3 regions of the Pantoea sp. Ep11b genome follow, and region 2 is predicted to be linked to each of the others. Evidence: predicted binding sites of a transcription regulator. Region 2 holds the regulator's gene; each other region holds the start of a gene.
What was found. Region 2 encodes LexA, which represses DNA repair genes until DNA is damaged. Its sites were predicted from a motif close to TNCTGTATGTACATACAGNA; they were not measured.
Positions count from the first base shown of each region.

Region 1: mutH (DNA mismatch repair endonuclease MutH) is a predicted target of LexA. The motif match lies at 1,455-1,474, and genes of this name have one in related genera.
Region 3: AB1748_RS09970 (metal-dependent hydrolase) is a predicted target of LexA. The motif match lies at 3,244-3,263, and genes of this name have one in related genera.

Region 1 covers NZ_CP160631.1:3,566,078-3,573,074, forward strand. Annotated here, with positions in the region: gene ptsP (phosphoenolpyruvate--protein phosphotransferase) at 1-481, opposite strand, end outside; gene rppH (RNA pyrophosphohydrolase) at 494-1,021, opposite strand; gene mutH (DNA mismatch repair endonuclease MutH) at 1,706-2,383, shown strand; gene AB1748_RS16735 (TerC family protein) at 2,482-3,192, shown strand; gene AB1748_RS16740 (YgdI/YgdR family lipoprotein) at 3,311-3,529, shown strand; gene AB1748_RS16745 (NADP(H)-dependent aldo-keto reductase) at 3,670-4,710, shown strand; gene AB1748_RS16750 (GNAT family N-acetyltransferase) at 4,749-5,201, opposite strand; gene lysA (diaminopimelate decarboxylase) at 5,363-6,619, opposite strand; gene AB1748_RS16760 (LysR family transcriptional regulator) at 6,722-6,997, shown strand, end outside.
Region 2 covers NZ_CP160631.1:706,302-713,298, forward strand. Annotated here, with positions in the region: gene ubiA (4-hydroxybenzoate octaprenyltransferase) at 1-131, shown strand, start outside; gene plsB (glycerol-3-phosphate 1-O-acyltransferase PlsB) at 244-2,667, opposite strand; gene AB1748_RS03270 (diacylglycerol kinase) at 2,796-3,164, shown strand; gene lexA (transcriptional repressor LexA) at 3,270-3,884, shown strand; gene dinF (MATE family efflux transporter DinF) at 3,985-5,307, shown strand; gene AB1748_RS03285 (CsbD family protein) at 5,468-5,680, shown strand; gene zur (zinc uptake transcriptional repressor Zur) at 5,734-6,255, opposite strand; gene AB1748_RS03295 (conjugal transfer protein TraF) at 6,704-6,997, shown strand, end outside.
Region 3 covers NZ_CP160631.1:2,097,379-2,104,375, reverse strand. Annotated here, with positions in the region: gene AB1748_RS09990 (YniB family protein) at 9-545, opposite strand; gene hxpB (hexitol phosphatase HxpB) at 690-1,358, shown strand; gene kduI (5-dehydro-4-deoxy-D-glucuronate isomerase) at 1,530-2,366, shown strand; gene kduD (2-dehydro-3-deoxy-D-gluconate 5-dehydrogenase KduD) at 2,384-3,145, shown strand; gene AB1748_RS09970 (metal-dependent hydrolase) at 3,286-3,876, shown strand; gene AB1748_RS09965 (L-cystine transporter) at 4,028-5,419, shown strand; gene AB1748_RS09960 (DUF6515 family protein) at 5,602-6,009, shown strand; gene osmE (osmotically-inducible lipoprotein OsmE) at 6,071-6,406, opposite strand; gene AB1748_RS09950 (multidrug effflux MFS transporter) at 6,689-6,997, shown strand, end outside.

The DNA of each region.
Region 1 (6,997 bases), 1.0 Mb from region 2:
GCCCCATCTGAGACTGCGACAGCAGCGTCGCCATCTGCGTGGCCAGCGTGACCAGAAACGACTCTTCGCTTTCATCAAACTGACGGTGTTCGCGCTGCTGCACTACCAGCACGCCGAGCAGCTGGCGACGACTGATAATGGGGACGCCGAGGAAGGAGCGATAGCGCTCCTCTTTCACTGAGGGAATATATTTGAAACTGGGGTGGCTCTGCGCATCCGCGAGGTTGATCGGTTCGGCCAGACGGCCCACTAAACCGACAATCCCTTCATCAAACGCCAGCGTCACCGTGCGGCCACGCGGCTTTTTAAGTCCGCGCGTCGCCATCAGGTAATAGCAGCGACGATCGTGGTCGGCGAGGTAAACGGAACAGACTTCCGTTTCCATCGCCAGACAGATCTCATTGACCAGAATGTCGAGTGCTTCATTGAGACGCGGCGCACTCGCCACTTTTTCTACAATTTCGCGCAACTGAGTGAGCATAAAGGGCGTGGCCTATCCTCTCTTACGTCGATGGGCAGGATTATTTCGCTGCCCCGCACTCTCCTGCATAGTCATCACCACGCCAGCGAATTCCTTCATCACCCGACGGTAGACATCGCGCTTGAAGGAGACAACCTGACGTACCGGATACCAGAAGCTGACCCAGCGCCAGCCGTCAAACTCCGGCGTGCTGCTGTGCTGCACATTGATATCCGCGTCATTACACATTAACTGCAAGAGAAACCACTTCTGTTTCTGGCCGATACATACCGGCTTTGTGTCCCAACGCACCAAACGTTTTGGCAACTTGTAACGCAACCAGTTACGGGTAGAAGCAAGTATTCGCACATCTTTCCGGTGTAATCCGACCTCTTCGAACAGTTCGCGATACATCGCCTGCTCTGCGGTTTCACCGGGATTGATGCCTCCCTGAGGAAATTGCCAGGAGTGCTGTCCAAAGCGCCTGGCCCATAACACTTGTCCCTGCCGGTTACAGATTACGATACCAACATTCGGGCGGTAGCCATCATCATCGATCACCGGACTACCTCAAAGCAAAATTTGAATGCGCTGATTGTTTCACACTCCTTACAGGCGGTAAACCACTGGATTCATGAGGGGTTAAGTCCTATTTATCGGGATAACTCACAGAAAATCGCGAAGTTATAAACAACAACCGCAAAAAAGATCGATCTTATTCACTATTTCTGTGGATAGCTTTGTGCAGAACGCGGGAGTTAACTGAATAACCCCCCAGGCGGGTAACGGATAGGCGGAATCAGAAAACTTATTATCTTACTGATTATATTGCCATTAAATTCAGAACGGTTATGCGGATGCTTTTTACAGACAGCGAATAGTTTTGCGACGGCTGACAAATGGTTAAAATTTAGCCGCTGCCTTTTTTATCCACAGATAATCGCTCAGAGTCAGGTCAGAGCGGTGAAATTATGCTCAGATCGCGAAAAGTCAAGGCTGTAAATGGAACCAGTACCGCACACAATGGGGGGTTATCCCATTTTTCTGTGGATAACCGGACTGGAGATCCTGTTCATTCTTGCGGGTAAGCTGGGATAACCCGGGCTTCCTGTGGATGACCCAAAGGCTCTGCAGTAAAAAAAGCGCGATCAATCATGTTATTATCGCTCCCGGAGACGGTTTATTTTCGTCAACGGTTTTATCTGTCCGCCTCTGTACATTTTTTAACCACCACGAGTGAGCAACATGAGTAACCAGCCCGGACCACCCGAAGACGAAGCCAGCCTGCTGGCACGCGCCCAGGCGTTAGCCGGATTCACCCTGGAAACACTGGCGGCGCGCGCGGGCCTGCCGATGCCTGCCGATCTGAAACGTGATAAAGGCTGGGTCGGAATGCTGCTGGAGTGGCACCTTGGTGCCTGCGCTGGCAGCAAAGCGGAACAGGATTTTGCGCATCTGGGCATTGAACTGAAAACCATCCCGATTGATGCGCAGGGTAAACCGCTGGAAACTACCTTTGTCTGCGTCGCGCCCCTGACCGGCAACAGCGGCGTCACCTGGCAGACCAGCCATGTCCGCCATAAGCTGGCCCGCGTCCTCTGGATCCCGGTGGAAGGCGAACGGGCGATCCCATTGCGTGAACGCCGTGTCGGCGCGCCGCTGTTATGGAGCCCGGACGAGAAAGAAGATGAGATGCTGCGCCAGGACTGGGAAGAGCTGATGGATATGATCGTGCTGGGACGCGTCGAGCAGATCACGGCACGCCATGGTGCCTGGCTGCAGATCCGTCCTAAAGCCGCCAACAGCAAGGCACTGACCGAAGGTATTGGCGATCAGGGCCAGCCGATCATGACCCTGCCGCGCGGCTTTTACCTCAAAAAGAGTTTCACCGGGCCACTGCTGGCGCGCCATTTTCTGCTCTGAATCGCCTTCAATACTGACAGGACCGCAATTTTGCGGGAGATCGGCGAACCGAATGCGTATAATCGCCGTTTACTTTTCGTTTAGGATTGAATGTCGGTATGTTTGAGTGGATTTCTGATCCCAACGCCTGGCTGGCGCTGGGTACCCTGACCATCCTTGAGGTGGTGCTGGGTATCGATAACATCATTTTCCTGTCACTGGTGGTCGCAAAACTGCCGAAACATCAGCAAGCCAGCGCACGCCGCATCGGTCTGATGGGCGCGATGTTAATGCGTCTGGGCCTGCTGGCTTCCATTGCGTGGGTCGCGCGTCTGACTAACCCGCTGTTCACGCTGATGGATCACCCCTTCTCCGCGCGCGATCTGATCCTGCTGTTTGGGGGCCTGTTCCTGCTGTGGAAATCGAGCATGGAGATCCATGAAACGATTGAAGGTGGCGAAGGCGAACATAATACGCGCGTGCACTCCTTCCTGGGCGCGATTGTGCAGATCATGATGCTCGACATCATTTTCAGCCTCGACTCCGTCATCACCGCCATCGGCCTTTCCGATCATCTGTTCATCATGATGGCGGCGGTCGTGATTGCCGTGTTTATGATGATGTTCGCCGCGCGAGCCATTGGTGAGTTTGTCGACCGCCATCCGTCCGTGAAAATGCTGGCGCTCTCTTTCCTGATTCTGGTCGGTTTTACCCTGATTCTGGAGAGTTTTGCGGTGCACGTACCAAAAGGTTACATTTATTTCGCCATGTTCTTCTCAATGGCGGTTGAGTGTCTTAACCTGATGCGCAGTAAGAAAAAGCACGCCTGAGAAAGTCAAGGGCGAGCCTGCTCGCCCGGTTATTTTCAGATTCCTTCGATTAACCCCGCCAGCAAAACCATTTATTACTACACTTTTTGCAATTGACGATTTGTGAGGATAAGGCGTGATGAGAGGGTTGGCAGGGGCAGCACTGATAGTAATGACCGCAGCATGCTTAAGCGGATGCAGTTCTGATTATGTTATGGCGACCAAAGATGGCCGGATGATCATGACCGAGGGGAAGCCCAGCATCGATAAAGAGACGGGCCTGGTGGAATACACCGATCAGACAGGCCACGCCGTGCAGATTAACAGCGATGAGGTCTCAACGATCATTGAACGTTAAGTACCTGTTTTGATCACCTGTCAACGATTCCCCGCTGACAGGTGATTTCCCCGACTTTTCCCCCTTCCTTCCCCGCCGTTGCTCGCGCTATAGTCCCTGAGGACACAACATTCCGTTCCATAAAGAAAAGGACGCTGGCAATGCACTATCATCGTATTCCCCACAGCACGCTGGAAGTGAGTCAGCTGGGACTGGGCACTATGACGTTTGGCGAACAGAATAGCGAAGCCGACGCGCATGCTCAGCTGGATTTGGCTATCCGTTCCGGCATCAACCTGATTGATACTGCCGAGATGTATCCGGTGCCACCGCGCCCGGAAACCCAGGGTCTGACTGAACGCTATATTGGCAGCTGGCTTAAACAGCGCGGTTGTCGCGACAAAGTCATTCTGGCCAGCAAAGTCGCCGGACCAACGCGCGGCGCTGATGCCTCCATTCGTCCCGATATGGCGCTGGATCGTAAAAATATCCGTGCCGCGCTCGACGCCAGCCTGAAACGCCTGAACACCGACTACCTTGATCTCTACCAGCTGCACTGGCCTCAGCGCCAGACCAACTTTTTTGGCAAGCTCGGCTATCAGTACAGCGAAACCACCGCACAGGTGACGCTGCTGGAGACGCTGGAAGCACTGACTGAACAGGTGCGCGCCGGTAAGATCCGCTATATCGGCGTGTCGAATGAAACCGCGTGGGGCGTAATGCGCTACCTGCAGCTGGCGGAAAAACATGAGCTGCCGCGTATCGTCAGCATTCAGAATCCCTACAGCCTGCTGAACCGCAGCTTTGAGGTGGGTCTGGCGGAGATCAGCCAGCATGAAGGGGTTGAGCTGCTGGCCTACTCCAGCCTGGCCTTTGGCACGCTGAGCGGCAAATATCTCAACGGCGCACAGCCCGCAGGCGCGCGTAACACGCTGTTCAGCCGCTTCACCCGCTACAGCGGCGAGCAGTCACAGCAGGCGATTGCCGAATATGTGGCTCTGGCTCAGCAGCATCAGATCGATCCGTCGCAGATGGCACTCGCCTATGTGCGTCAGCAGCCATTTGTAGCCAGCACGCTGCTGGGTGCCACCACGCTTGAGCAGCTGCAGATGAATATCGACAGCTTCAATCTGACCTTAAATGCAGAGATCCTGGAAGGTATTGAGGCGATCCATCGTCGCTATACCTATCCGGCTCCCTGATCACGCCTGCCAGCTGCCTCCCTGGCGGCTGGCCTCGCTTACAGGTCGCGGCAATAGAGCATGACCGGTTTGTCAGGATACTCCAGGGCTTCACCCTGTGGCAGCCAGCCAGACCGTTCGTAGTAGCCCGAAAAAGTGGACCATAGCCACAATCGCGGATAGCCCTGTTCCCGTGCCCACGCAATGACGTGCTGCTGCAACGCCTCACTCACGCCTTTGCCCCTTGCCGGTTCATCCACATAGAGAGCCGCCAGCCAGGGAAAGAGATCCTGACGGCTGATGAGGTCGCAGCGCCAGAAGCCGACGGTGCCGATCGCCCTGCCCGCCTCGATTGCAACAAAGGTGATCGGAAATTCAGCGCCGCTCAGGCTGCTGTTCACCACGCTGGCGAAAAACGCCCGGCTGTTAGCATCACCAAATGCGCGCCACTGCCAGTCGATGATCTGATCGGCAAACTGCGGCATTTCACTGAGCGGAACGATCTTAATCACACTCTTATCCTTTACTGGGAGTACAGATCCGGGCTTGAGATATCGCTGAAGGCCGCGCCAGAAAAGGCGATTTTCTTCGTCACCGCACGCAGACGAGACAGAGCACGCAGCCGTAATACGGGTCGTTGCTGAGGCGGCACGCTGGCCGCCAGAGAGGGGAATTAGCTGATTTCCAGTGCCAGCAACGACTGAATCGTCTGCGCACGGCGGATCTCGCGCGGCTGGCCCTGTTCGAACAGCACTTCCGGGATCAGTGGACGGCTGTTGTAGTTAGAGGACATCGAAGCGCCGTAGGCACCCGTGTCGTGGAAGACCAGATAATCGCCCACCTTTGCCGCCGGAAGCGCACGCGGCTCGACCATGCCACCCTCAAGCTGGGTAAAAACATCGCCCGACTCGCACAGCGGGCCTGCCACCACAGTATCAAGGGTCTGCTGCTCATCAATCGCCCGTTCGTCACCCGCCATCAGCGAAATATGGTGATAGCTGCCGTACATCGAAGGACGCATCAGGTCACTGAAACCGGCGTCGACCAGCACGAAGTGACGGCTGCCCATCGACTTCACCGCCCGGACCTGCGACACCAGCACACCCGCCTCGGCTACCAGGAAGCGGCCGGGTTCGATCTCCAGCTTGACTGCGTGGCCCAGATGCTGAGCAATACGCTGGCGTGCCGCATCCCAGAGCCCGAAGTAGTGCGCGGTATCGATAGCCTCTTCGCCATAGCGGTAAGGCACAGAAAGACCGCCGCCTGCGGAGATCGCTGTCAGATCCTGACCGGAAGCCATCACCAGTTCCACCATCGCATCACACACCTGCTGCAGATGCCCATAGTCCACGCCTGAACCGATGTGCATGTGAATGCCCACCAGTTTCAGGCCATGCTGCGTAATCGCAGCCAGCGCCTCCTCCAGGTCGCCGTGCCAGATTCCGTGCTTGCTGTTTTCACCGCCAGTATTGGTCTTCTGGCTGTGGCCGTGACCAAATCCCGGATTGACCCGCAGCCACACCGCATGTCCCGGCGACACCGCTCCCAGCTGATGCAGCATATCGATCGATCCGGCATTCACCGGCACCTTCAGCGCGGCGACCCGCTCCAGCGTCGGCTGATCAAACAGATCGGCGGTAAAGACGATCTCATCACCGCCGGGCTGATAACCGGCGGCCAGCGCACGCTCGATCTCGCCCAGAGAGACCGAATCAACCTTTACGCCTGCCGCGCGCATCAGGCGCAGAATATGGGTATTCGAGCAGGCTTTCTGCGCAAAGCGCACCACATCAAACGCCTGCAACTGGGCGATGCGCGCCTGAATGATCTGCGCATCGTAAGCCCAGAATGGTCCGGCATAGCGGCGTGCCAGCGGCAGCAGATGTGCGGCGTTAAGAGCAGTTTCGGTATTCTGTAAAGGACGTGGCATAGCAATTCTCCTGTGGCGATACCGGCATTAAGCCAGAAACATGCCATAGCGGAAAATATCTGTTTTAATAGGATCTATGCAGAATAGATATAGGAAGCGGCTGTGGCAAACATAAACTGGCGGCATATTGAGGTCTTTCACGCTGTCATGACCAGCGGCAATCTGACTCAGGCCGCTACGCTGCTGCACACCTCGCAGCCGACCGTCAGCCGGGAGCTGGCACGTCTGGAGCAGCAGCTGGGACTGGCGCTGTTCGCCCGGGTCCGCGGCCGCCTGCAACCCACGGTGCAGGGGCTGCGTCTGTTTGAAGAGGTTCAGCGATCCTGGTATGGGCTGGACCGCATCATGGAAGCCGCTGAGGGGCTGCGCCAGTTCCGC
Region 2 (6,997 bases):
ATCAGCAGAAGCTGATCGCCGGGCGCGAACGGCAGCCCTGTTTTCAGGCGTTCCTGAATAATAACTATGTCGGGATGGTGCTGTTCCTTGGCGTGCTGATGAATACGCCGCCGTTCAGCCAGCTATTCTGACAGCGTTCCGGGTATAAAAGGCCGGTTCATTGCTGCCGTGCGCCTTCCGGGCTGAATTTCAGGCATAAAAAAGGCGACCTCATGAGGTCGCCTTTTTATCTGCAGGCAGATGTCAGTCGTGCGCCACGGCGGTTTCAATCGTCAGGCGAACGTCATTGGTCACCAGGTCTGCCAGAATGTGCCAGGTGGCCTGGGTCTGCGCGACATCGGCATCGCCGCGATCACTGATATACCCTTCGTCGCGCAGCGTCAGTACCAGCGAGGTGAAGACGGCTTTGTCGAAGAACTCCGGTGCGTTGATGCCGTGCAGTACCGACAGTCGCTGTGCCAGCGTCCGGCTCTCTTTTTCCAGCGTGCCACGGTTAATCGTTGGCTTGGCACTGAGAATGGAGAAGGTAATAGCGTAACGCTGCAGCGTTTCACGCACCCCGGCGGCCAGCAGTTGCAGCGTGCGGTAGCGCGCCGCAGTGAAGCGCAGCTCACCGGCTTCGCGCGTGATCAGGCCCTGACGCGCCAGCTCCTGACACAGGTCAGCCAGCAGTTGCGGCAGTTCATCGGTCTGCCAGCGCAGGAACAGCTCACTCTTCAGCATCGGGTAGATCAGGCTCACCTGACGCAGCAGTTCGGCTTCGCTCAGCGTCTGATGCTGCTGAACAATGGCGGCAATCAGCGACGGCATCACCAGCATGTGATGAATGTTGTTGCGATAGTAGGTCATCAGCACCGCCTGCTCGCGCGGCAGAATGATGATGTCACCGATACTGTCCTTTTCACTCTCAAACTTGTTCATGCCCATGGCGTGATCCAGCAGTGCTTCCGCTGAGAGATCGGGCACCGTCGCGTTGGGTGAGTAAGGCACATTGCGCAGAAGCTGGGTGTAGCACGCCAGCTGCTCAATCAGCTGTTCGCGCGTTAGTGAGCGCTGACGTGACGCCAGCAGGGCGGTGACACAGAGGTTCATGGCATTGGCTGCGCCCGCTTCATTGATCCGCACCATCAGGCTGGCAGCGATATCGTTGACGGTCGGCGTTAACCAGCTCGGACGCTGCGGCTCGATCGGATCGATGTCGTCGCGCCATTCCGGCACGCGCTTGTTGAGATAGTTAACCAGCGGCATCGGCTCGCCAAAGTTAACGTAGCCCTGGCCGAGATTACGCAGCTTGCGTAAGCCCCGTACCATCTGCATGAAGCCCTCTTTCTCTTTCGCCGCGCCGCGCAGCTCTTTGGCGTAAGTCCCCACTTCCATCACATGCTCATAGCCGATGTAGATCGGCACCAGCGTAATCGGGCGATTTCCGCCGCGCAGCATCGCCTGTAGCGTCATTGCCAGGGTGCCGGTTTTCGGGTCCAGCAGGCGACCGGTGCGTGAACGGCCCCCTTCGACAAAGTACTCAACCGAATAGCCACGGGTAAACAGCTCGCCGAGGTATTCGCGGAACACCGTGGCATAGAGCTTATTACCCTTAAAGGTACGACGGATAAAGAACGCGCCCAGACGACGGAAAATCGGGCCAGCCGGCCAGAAGTTGAGGTTGATACCGGCTGCGATATGCGGCGGCACCAGACCCTGATGGTAGAGCACATAGGAGAGCAGCAGATAATCCATGTGGCTGCGATGACAGGGCACATAGACGATCTCATGGCCATCCTGCGCCAGCTGACGCACTTTTTCGCCGCCGTTGACGTTGATGCCCTGATAGAGACGGCTCCAGAGCCAGCCCATGACACGGTCAGTGACACGAATTGCTTCATAGGAGAAGTTGGCCGCAATCTCTTCCATCATCTCGATGGCATTCTGCTGCGCTTTCTCGTGGGAGATCTTTTTGCTGCGTGCTTCATCTTCTACCGCTTTTTCAATCGCTTTGGATTGCAGCAGACGATTAAAGAGATCCTGACGCGCCGGTAAACGCGGGCCAATCGCGGCCAGCCGCTGACGGGCAAAATGAATACGGGCCACGCGGGCCAGCTTCTGGGCGATCGACTTGTCCGTTCCGTGTTCGGTTGCCATACGGCGCAGCGAAACGGTCGGCGAGAAGCGGACAAAACTGTCGCGTCCGTGCCAGATGACGGCAAAGAATTTCTGTACCCCGTTCAGGACCCGCAGATGGGGCGTTGGCTCGCCCTGAACTTCACGTCCCGGCGCGCGGCCAAACATCACGGTGACTGGCAGCATCTGAATATCCAGCGTGGGATTGTTTCGATGCAGATCGAGGTAGTCGTGAAAGATTTTCACGGATTCGACGCTGGGCACAAAATAGGGGAAAACGCGCGGACCATCGTGAATAAAGACGTGACGCGGCAGCAGCGCGCCGTCAATCTCCAGCGGAGAGAGCGGATCGGGCAGATGATGCCGCAGACACTGGGCGCGCAAAGTCAGTAAGTCGGCCTTCGAATCGTAAGGCAAAACATACATAATAGGCCGGGTCGGATCCAGACCATGTTCTGACACGGGATCGGCCGGAATGGCCTTACTTTTTACCAAAAACGACAGTGGTAAGTTAAGCAGTTTGTAATAGAGTTTACGCCAACCTGACATAGACAACATGAAGCCTCTTGTTAGCAAAGCGCCGCAAGCATACCAGAAAGTGCAGCGAAGATCTGTGGTGGTGCGAATTGCACGCAGCCCAGACATTGACGTCAATACGATGAAAGGGTTCCCCCATCATGGCAAATAACGCCACCGGACTTATCAGAATAGTTAAAGCCGCAGGTTACTCATGGCAGGGGCTGCGTGCCGCCTGGCAGCATGAAGCGGCATTTCGCCAGGAGGCGCTGGCCGCGCTGGTTGCCATTATTATCGCCTGCTGGCTGGATGTGGATGTAGTCTCACGTATCCTCATGATTGGGTCCGTGGTGCTGGTGGTCATTGTCGAAATCCTTAACAGTGCCATTGAAGCGGTAGTCGATCGCATCGGTCAGGAGCATCATCCGCTGGCTGGTCGGGCAAAAGATATGGGATCGGCCGCGGTGCTGATCAGCATTCTACTGGCTCTGTTTGTCTGGATCGCGCTGCTCTGGACACATTTGCGATAAGCGTTCCATATCGCGTCGGAAGCCGCGTTTTGCGGGACAATCGGTTTCCATTTCACCAATACCTGTATATACTCACAGCGACTGTATAAACAACCAGGGGGCGGGATGAAAGCATTAACCAGCAGGCAGCAGCAGGTCTATGACCTGATTCGCGACCATATTACTTCAACGGGCATGCCGCCTACGCGTGCCGAGATTGCCGCGCAGCTGGGATTCCGTTCGCCGAATGCGGCAGAAGAGCATCTGAAAGCGCTGGCGCGTAAAGGCGTCATCGAGATCGTGTCCGGTGCTTCGCGCGGCATCCGTCTGTTGATGGAAGAAGAAGCCTCAGAAGGCTTACCGCTGATTGGCCGGGTTGCTGCCGGTGAACCGATCATGGCGCAGGAACATATCGAAACCCACTACAAGGTGGATCCGGGCCTGTTTAAGCCGTCGGCTGACTTCCTGCTGCGCGTCAGCGGAATGTCGATGAAAGATATCGGGATTATGGATGGCGATCTGCTCGCGGTGCATAAGACCCAGGATGTGCGTAATGGTCAGGTCGTCGTGGCGCGCATCGATGATGAAGTCACGGTGAAGCGCTGGAAAAAGCAGGGCGCTATCGTGCATCTGCTGCCTGAAAACAGTGAATTTGACCCGATCGTGGTTGATACCCGTGCGCAGTCGCTGACTATTGAAGGTCTGGCCGTGGGCGTGGTTCGCAACGGCGAATGGCTCTGATTTTTCTGCCCGCGTGCATTCGCCCGCTCTGATGCTATTCTGTCTGCCCTAATTTTGTCGCTGCCCTGTCTGCGCAGCGACACTGAGCACGGAACGGCGAATGCGCTTTATCACGGCAACCGATAAAAATCTCTGGCGGCTTGCGCTGCCGATGATCCTTTCAAATATCACCGTGCCCCTGCTGGGCGTGGTCGATACCGCAGTTATTGGTCATCTCGACAGCCCTGTCTATCTTGGCGGGGTCGCGGTCGGGACCACCGTCACCAGTTTCCTCTTTATGCTGCTGCTTTTTTTGCGGATGAGTACCACCGGTCTCACGGCGCAGGCGCTGGGTGCGGGCGACAAAACGGCGCTGGCGCGGGCGCTGGTCCAGCCGCTGATCATTGCGCTGCTGGCCGGTGTGCTGTTTATCGTCTTACGCTATCCGATTATTCAGCTGGCAACGCAGCTGATCGGTGGCAGTCCCGAGGTCCTGGCGCAGGCTGCGCGGTTTATCCAAATCCGCTGGCTCAGCGCACCTGCCACGCTGGCAAATCTGGTGATCCTGGGCTGGCTGCTGGGCGTACAGTATGCGCGTGCGCCGGTGATCCTGCTGGTGGTGGGAAATCTGGTGAATATCGTGCTCGATCTCTGGCTGGTCATGGGTCTGCACTGGGGTGTCGCGGGGGCGGCCACCGCCACGGCGCTGGCTGAGTACATCACGCTGGGCGTTGGCAGCATCATGGTCTGGCGGGTGCTGAAACTGCACGGCATCACGCCAGCCCTGCTGAAACAGAGCTGGCGCGGTGACAGTGCCCGGCTGCTGCGCCTCAACCGGGATATCATGCTACGATCCCTGATGCTGCAGCTCTGTTTCGCCTCGCTGACCGTACTGGGCGCACGGCTCGGCCCCGATGTGGTCGCTGTTAACGCCGTCTTACTGATGTTCATTACCTTCACCGCCTACGCACTCGATGGCTTCGCCTATGCGGTAGAGGCATTTGCGGGAGAGGCGCATGGCGCTAAAGATGGCCGTAAACTGCTGCGTGTCTGGCACTCCGCCTGTCGTCAGGCGGTGGCCGTCGCGCTGTTCTTCTCGCTGGTCTATGCGATCGCCGGTCCGCAGATCGTGACGCTGTTGACCTCGCTGACGTCGCTGCAACAGACCGCCGATCGCTACCTGGTCTGGCAGGTCATCATGCCGCTGGCGGGCGTCTGGTGTTACCTGCTGGATGGCATGTTTATCGGTGCCACACGCGGTCGCGAGATGCGTAACAGCATGGTAATGGCCGCCGCAGGCTACTTCCTGACGCTGCTGAGCGTTCCGCTGCTGGGTAATCATGGACTGTGGCTGGCGGTAACCGTTTTTCTGGCGCTGCGTGGCCTGACGCTCTGGCTCATCTGGCGCAGGCACTGGCGTCAGAACAGCTGGTTTGAAGCCTGATTCAGCCAGGCTGGCAGAAGGGTACAGATTATTCTGTATTATTCTTCATTCTTGAATATGGCGACTACAATTAACTCTATACGGCGCTGTTAAGCAGCGATTTGTATCGAAGTTATGGCGAGTAGCCAGATAATTAAACCCCGAGGATTGGAGGTCTGCCATGAATAAAGACGAAGCGAGCGGCAACTGGAAGCAGTTCAAAGGCAAGATGAAAGAGAAATGGGGCAAGCTGACCGACGACGATATGCAGGTGATCGAAGGCAAACGCGACCAGCTGGTGGGCAAAATTCAGGAGCGTTACGGCTATGCGAAAGATGAAGCAGAGCGCGAAGTAACAGACTGGGAAACCCACAACAAAGATCATCGCTGGTAATCGAGCCCCTGTTCCGGTGAGCCTTCACCGGAACCGCTTTCAGGCGTTACAGCCTATCCCCGTTTTCCCCGTTTTTTTCCCTCCTCCTGATGATCATGTTCGCAGCTATCATGATGCGTACAGGCCGCCACTTCCGCACAGTTTTCACATAACCCATGCGCCTCGATCACGCTATGGCGCAGAGCAAACTGCGCTTCGCCCGCCAGCGTCGCAATTATGGTCTCCACGCCCTGCGCCTGTTTTTCCGAGACGGCAGCACAGCGATCGCAGACCAGCATCACCGAGGTATGCGCCGGGGCTTCAAAATGGTGGCACATAACATAGCTATTGTTGGACTCCACCCGATGGATGAAGCCCTGCTCCAGCAGGAAATCGAGCGCCCGATAGACCGTGGGCGGTTTGGCCTGAGGTTCACTGACCCGCAACTGGTCCAGCAGATCGTAGGCGCTGATAGAGCCAGGCTGTTCGGCCATCAGGCGCAGCACTTCAGCGCGCTGCGACGTCAGACGCACACCGCGTTGCAGGCACATTTTTTCGGCCTGGGTCAAAATTTGCTGCGACGTCATGGTTGTCATGAAAATTCTCCGCTGGATGAGTGATGTTATTTTATCACAATTGGCGGCGGGGTGCTGAAGTGGCTTCTGGCTTAAAAAAACAGCATTAATTGCCTGTTAAAACAGCATATTCAGCGTTTCAGCCCGCTTTTTTAACCTTAGTGAGGACAAATCAGATCCATTCCGAATCGACCGTCAGAGGATTTCAGGGGCAATTTGCTTTGCATCTCACGGAGTTAAGAAGTAATGTTCAGAAAGACTTAAGCAACGGCTGGTATTTTTGGTAATTCCCCGGCTCGGTCTGAACAATCACAACAAATTTTTGGTTGGAAAACGTCCAATCACTTGAATTAAGGCACTGTTTCCTTTGAATTCACAGCAACGACGCGTTAGCCAGCATTCACAATACGGCTAACAAATTATTCAGTCATTGAATGTGTTAATGACAATTTCAGGTGATGGCAGGCAAATGGTGAAAAAATCCGCTCAACGTCCGGCGCTGAAGTACTCCGCTGCGGCGACCGCGCTTTTCCTTTCTTCTTCCGCCATGGCGGCAGGGACCTGGTACGATGCACGTAATGACGCCATGGGTGGCACCGGCGTCGCTTCTTCTCTGTATGGATCTGCGGTGCTGGCAAACCCGGCATTGATGACGCGTGCTAAAACCGACGATAACGTCAGCATTATTTTTCCGTCAGCCGGTGTTCAGGTCACTGACAAAGATGACCTGATTAACAAGGTCGATGATATTACCGCGACCGTG
Region 3 (6,997 bases), 1.4 Mb from region 2:
AACCGCAGTCAGATAAAGCCCAGCAGCGACAGCACAAAATATCCGGCTATCGCAATCACCACAGGCAGAACGTAAAGCGGGAAAATCTGCAGGAAGATGGTGTGACGGGGAACGCGCACCTTCTCTTCCAGCTGCTGGCGGCTGCGCCCTTCGCTGCCTTTGGCCTGCTCCAGAATCATCTGGTCCTCAATGCCCTCTTTCACATGACGCGCCTGGCGCCCCATCCGCGCACCGGAGGACTCCAGCGCCAGCCCGACAAAAATCAGGATGTAGATCAGCCAGAAGCCCAGGTTCATCTGTCCGTTAAATTCCGGCACCGGCGAGTTATGCCAGAAGACGTTCAGGAACGGCGTATTGAAGCGCAGCATATCGACGATGACATGCACAAAATCGAGCATCACCGCATCGATGCCCGGTTGCTTCTCACTGTGCTTAAACATAAAGCTTAAAACAGAAATAATGGTCGACAGCAGCGCCACTAAAAACAGCACCCAGCCCGCCACACGCTTGAGGATGGCGATGCGGCCAGCCTGTTGATAGGTCATATTCTCTCCTTTAGCCGGAATCCGGTTTGGCGTAAGTCTACCTGCCAATGGCGAAATTTCCCAAAAAAAGCGTGGCTGACCGGGTAGCGCGTGCGTCACCGGCGAAAGATGCTAAGGTAACGCCGACTTTATAAGGAGATGCCGATGCCCTATCACCGCCCTGTGCTCGCCGCCCTGTTTGATATGGATGGCTTACTGATCGACTCTGAACCGCTGTGGGATCAGGCCGAACTGGATATCTTTTCAACGCTGGATGTCGACCTGTCACGTCGCAGAGAACTGCCCGATACGCTGGGTCTGCGCATCGATCAGACTGTGCGGATGTGGTACGAAACGCTGCCGTGGCAGGGGCCTTCGCAGCAGGAAGTAACGGAACGAATTATTGCGCGCGCCATGACGCTGGTGGCGCAGACCCGGCCGCTGCTGCCGGGCGTGGAGACGGCCCTGCAGCTCTGTCGCGACCAGGGGCTGAAGATCGGCCTGGCCTCCGCCTCACCGCTCAGGATGCTGGAGCAGGTGCTGGAGATGTTTAATCTGCGGCACTATTTTGACGTGCTCTCTTCAGCTGAAGCCCTGCCATACAGCAAGCCGCATCCGCAGGTTTATCTCAACGCCGCTGACCGGCTGGCAATCGATCCGCTCAACTGCGTGACGCTGGAAGATTCGTTTAACGGCATGATCGCGACTAAAGCCGCGCGTATGCGGTCAATCGTGGTGCCCGCCGCGGAACATCGCGACGATCCCCGCTGGGCGCTGGCCGATGTGCGGCTGGCGAGCCTCAGCGAACTGACCCTGCACCATCTGCAGGGATAATCATCTGCCCGCCTGTGCGGGCTTTTTTTTGCCTGCTCTCCTCGCTTCATGATCCACGCCTCAAAAAATAAAACATCGTTTCATTTTTATTGAATTACCTTCTCACTCTTCCTAAGATGCACCTGTTCCCCCTTCGGGGCATCGACACCCTGACCTGCAGAGAGGCCTGAGATGGAGATTCGACAAAGCATTCACAGCGATCACGCCAGACAGCTCGACACCGGGGCGCTGCGGCGTGCGTTCCTGATTGAGAAAATATTTAGCGCGGATGATTACACCCTGACCTACAGCCATATCGACCGCATCATCATTGGTGGCGTAATGCCGGTGAACAGGCCGGTCACGATAGGGGATGAGATGGGAAAACAGCTGGGCGTCAGCTATTTCCTCGAACGCCGCGAGCTGGGCGTGATTAATATCGGCGGGCCGGGTCAGGCAGAGGTTGACGGTAAAATATGGGAGATCGGGCACGAAGAGGCACTCTATATCGGCAAAGGCGCGCGCACTCTGCAGTTCCGCAGCCTGGATCCGGCCCGACCCGCCCGCTTTTATTACAACAGCGCGCCCGCGCACTGCACTTACCCGGACAGAAAGATCACGTTGTCTGAGGCGGCCAGCACCACACTGGGCGCTGCCGCGACCGCTAATCGTCGTACCATCCACAGGTTTATCGTGCCGGATGTCCTGCCCACCTGCCAGCTCACTATGGGTCTTACCAGACTGGAGGAGGGCAGCCTGTGGAACACCATGCCCTGTCACACCCATGAACGCCGTATGGAAGTCTATTTCTATTTCGATCTGCCTGAGGAGAGCGCGGTTTTCCACATGATGGGAGAGCCGCAGCAGACCCGTCATCTGCTGGTGCATAACGAACAGGCGGTGATCTCACCCAGCTGGTCCATCCATGCCGGAGTTGGCACGCAGTGTTACGCCTTCATCTGGGGCATGGTGGGCGAGAATCAGGTCTTTGAGGACATGGACCCCGTCAACATCAGCGCACTGCGCTGAGCAGAGGAGAATCATCTATGGTACTAAACAGCTTTGATTTAGCAGGTAAAGTGGCCATCGTGACCGGCTGTAACACCGGCCTGGGCCAGGGCATGGCGCGGGGGCTGGCGCAGGCTGGCTGCGACATTGTGGGCGTCAACCGCGCGGCGGCGGATGAAACGCAGCGTCAGGTTGAAGCGCTGGGCCGCCGTTTCTGGCCGGTGACGGCCGACCTGGTGCGCAGCGAGGTGGCCACGCAGGTCGTGGAACAGGCTGTCGCCGCCGCAGGCCGGATCGACATTCTGGTGAACAATGCTGGCATTATCCGCCGCGAAGATGCGCTTAATTTCAGCGTACAGGACTGGGATGATGTGATGAACATCAACAGCAAGTCCGTGTTTTTTCTGGCACAGCAGGCCGCACGCCGCTTTATCGCGCAGGGGGGCGGCGGCAAGATTATCAATATCGCATCAATGCTGTCGTTTCAGGGCGGCATCCGCGTGCCCTCCTATACCGCCTCGAAAAGCGCGGTGATGGGGCTGACCCGCCTGATGGCAAACGAATGGGCGAAGCATGGCATCAATGTCAACGCCATCGCACCGGGTTACATGGCGACCGACAACACTGAACAGCTGCGTAACGATGCGGCGCGCAGTGAAGAGATTCTGGGGCGCATTCCGGCGGGCCGCTGGGGCGTGCCTGAAGATATGATGGGCCCGGTGGTGTTTCTGGCCTCCTCCGCCTCGGATTACGTTAACGGCTATACCCTGGCGGTCGATGGCGGCTGGCTGGCGCGTTAATCATTTGCGCGGGCAGTGTTTCATCACTGTCCGCGATGTTAAAAATATTCATGCTTCGTTACAGCGTCACATGTTCTCATTTACTGGACAAATCCCTATACTGGATGCATCGACAGTTTTCTTTGCAACCAGGTTCTATCATGACGGGCGAAGGCCACATCATTTTTGCCATTGCCAGCGCTATTTTCGCAAAGCGTGCTGAGCTGACACCCGTTCTGGCGCAGGCCGACTGGTGGCATCTTGTTCCCTCAGCGCTGCTGACCTGTCTGCTGCCTGACATCGACCACCCTAAATCTCTGCTGGGACAGCGACTGCGCTGGCTCTCGCATCCGATTGCGCGGGCGTTCGGGCACCGGGGCTTTACCCATAGTCTGCTGGCGGTAGCCGCCGGATTGTGGCTTTTTCAGATAAACCTGCCCCAGTCGTCGCCGATACCGCCGGACGTGCTGCAGGGGCTGACGCTGGGCTATCTCAGCCATATCGTGGCCGACATGCTGACGCCCGCCGGGGTGCCGCTGCTGTGGCCCTGCCGCTGGCGCTTCCGCCTGCCGATTCTGCGCAGTCAGAAAGGAAATCAGCTGGAGCGGGCGCTGTGCCTGGGACTGGTGGGCTATGCACTCTGGTTTCCGGTGGGGATGCCATCTTTTGGTGCAAACGGCTGGCCGACCCAGCTGTTTGATACGCTGCAGAATGGCGTCGGTCGGTTAATCTCCGCGCATCATGCGCAATAAATCAGCGTAAAACACCATTCAGTTATAAACCATACCATTTGGATATAAGGCACCCTCTTCGCCTGCTGTTACCATTCCTGCTGTCTTAATTCGTGATTAACATTATGCGGCCTTCCTGACCCGGAAGGCCGCATTACTCTGGAGTTTCAGTATGGACCTTCCTCTTACGCTTAATATCGTGGCCTTCGTGGTGCTGCTGGTATTGCTCTCCCGCTTCAGCCGTCAGAACTGGAGCCTGTCGAAAAAGGTGCTGACCGGTCTGGTGATCGGCGTGCTGTTCGGCCTGGTGTTACAGCTGATCTACGGCGAAAACAGCGCAGTGGTAAAAGCGTCAATCAGCTGGTTCAACATCGTCGGAAATGGCTATGTTCAGCTACTGCAGATGGTCGTGATGCCACTGGTGTTCGTCTCTATCCTCAGTGCGGTCGCCCGTCTGCATAACGCTTCGTCGCTGGGAAAAATCAGCGTACTGACGATCGGCGTTCTGCTGTTTACCACTGCCATCTCGGCGCTGGTGGGCGTCTTCGTCACCGGCCTGTTTGGGCTGAGCGCGGAAGGTCTGGTTCAGGGTGCGCAGGAAACGGCGCGTCTCAGTGCGATCCAGAGTAACTACGTGGGTAAAGTCGCCGATCTGACGGTGCCACAGCTGGTGCTCTCCTTTATCCCGAAAAATCCGTTCGCGGATCTGACCGGCGCGAATCCAACCTCGATCATCAGCGTCGTTATTTTTGCTGCCTTCCTGGGTGTGGCTGCTCTGCAGTTGCTCAAAGATGATGAGGTTAAAGGCCAGCGTGTGCTGGTGGCTATCGACACCCTGCAGTCGTGGGTTATGAAGCTGGTCCGTTTAGTGATGAAGCTGACCCCTTACGGCGTGCTGGCGCTGATGACCAAAGTGGTCGCCGGTTCTAACCTCCAGGACATTATCAAGCTGGGCAGCTTTGTGCTTGCCTCTTACCTTGGCCTGGCCATCATGTTTGGTGTCCATGCGCTGCTGCTGTCGGTCAACGGTATCAACCCGCTGCGCTTCTTCCGCAAAGTATGGCCGGTGATCACCTTCGCCTTTACCAGTCGCTCCAGTGCGGCCACGATTCCGCTGAGTGTTGAAACCCAGACCCGTCGTCTCGGCGTGCCTGAATCGATTGCCAGCTTCTCGGCCTCATTCGGTGCCACTATCGGTCAGAACGGCTGTGCCGGTCTCTATCCGACCATGCTGGCGGTGATGGTCGCGCCGACGGTGGGCATCAACCCGTTTGACCCGCTGTGGATTGCCACCCTGGTCGGCATGGTCACGCTGAGTTCAGCGGGCGTAGCGGGTGTCGGCGGCGGCGCCACCTTTGCGGCCCTGATTGTACTGCCTGCAATGGGCCTGCCGGTGACGCTGGTGGCACTGCTGATCTCCATCGAGCCGCTGATCGATATGGGCCGCACGGCGCTGAACGTCAATGGCTCCATGACCGCCGGCTCCCTGACCAGCCGCTGGCTGGGTCTGACCGACAAGCGCGTACTGGAAAGCGACGACAACGCGGAACTGGCGCACCGCTGATGGCTTTACACCTGGCGCGCCCGCGCCAGGTTCTCTTCTCTTCTCCATAATCTTCCCCGTTAATGGCGACGCCGTTAAGAAAGCGTTAAGCGTGGTAAAGAGGCGAAAATTTGCCGCTTTATTGCTTGTCTTTGCCCGTGAAAAAGCGAATTCTGCCTCCAGTTTTATGAGGAGAACGCCCGATGAAAAAAGTTATCGCCTCGTTTCTGACGCTGACGCTGCTTACGCCTGCGCTGGCGCTGGCTCACCCTGGTGACTGGGGCCCGCCCGGCGGCTGGGGACGGCATGGCGGACCCGGCCCGCACTGGGGCGGTCCCGGCCCCCACTGGGGTGGACCGCTGCGCTTCTTACCCGACGCCGCCACGGCGGTGCTGATCGGCGGGCTCACCTACTACCTGCTGAATGGCAGCTATTATCAGCGTCACGGCGATGAATATGTGGTGGTCGAGCCGCCGGAGGAGTCGCGGGTCAGCAATGAGATGCGGGTACTCGATTTTAATGGCAAACGCTTTTACGTGCAGGCAGGCCACTACTATCAGCGGCAGATCGATGGTGACTATGTTGAGGTGCCGCGTCCGGCCGGATTGTAACGCGTCCCCAACGAAAAACGGCCCGTCATCATGACGGGCCGTTTGCTATTCAGTGAGACGCTTACTGCTGAGCCTGCGGGTCAGTGTCATACTCCGCACAGCTCTGGAAACCGTAGTTCATCACACGGCCGGTATCGTTGTAGCTGACGAAGTAAGTCTGCGCTTTACCGTCACGCTGGCCCAGAACGTAGGTCTGGCAGGTGCCACGCGCGTGAACCATGGTGATTTCAGTCGATGGCGCACCGGCGATCTGACGAACCTGATCGCGGGTCATGCCCTTTTTAACATCCTTTACCACTGGCTTAGTCACGTAGCTTTCCGCACGATCGTAAGTCGTACAACCAGACAGTGCAGCCAGTGTCAGCGCCGCAGCGATACATCCCATCACTTTATTCATCTTGTTGTTCCTCATTGATTGTCCATGTGGAAACAAGCCTGGAACAGAAATGCTGATATATCAAGTTTATGAAGAACAATTCGTGGCACACTGACTGTCAGGATTCCGTAAAGAAGGCTGTGTTACTGTCAGCGCGCACGTATACTTCCCGGCCATCGGGGCAGCCGCCAGCGACCCTTTATGCGCGGCTGCACGCCTCTCTTTTAGCAGGCTGCAACCTGCCTCCGCTTTGCTGGCCTGCCCGATTTCTGTTCACGCCATCGCTGACAACGCTGAGGATAAATGACTCCTGTACACGCAAACCGTCTGACCTATGCCATCACACTTGGTCTGCTGGCCGCACTGGGCCCGCTCTGTATCGACCTCTATCTGCCAGCACTGCCGCAGCTGGCGCAGGATCTCCACACCGAAACCGCGACCGCGCAGCTGAGCCTGACCGCCGGTCTGCTGGGGCTGGGATTCGGCCAGTTACTGTTTGGCCCGATGAGCGATAAGGCGGGCCGTCTGCGTCCGCTGACACTGTCACTGAGCCTGCTGTTTATCGCCTCGCTGGGCTGTGCGCTGGCGCAGGATATCCACCAGCTGCTGCTG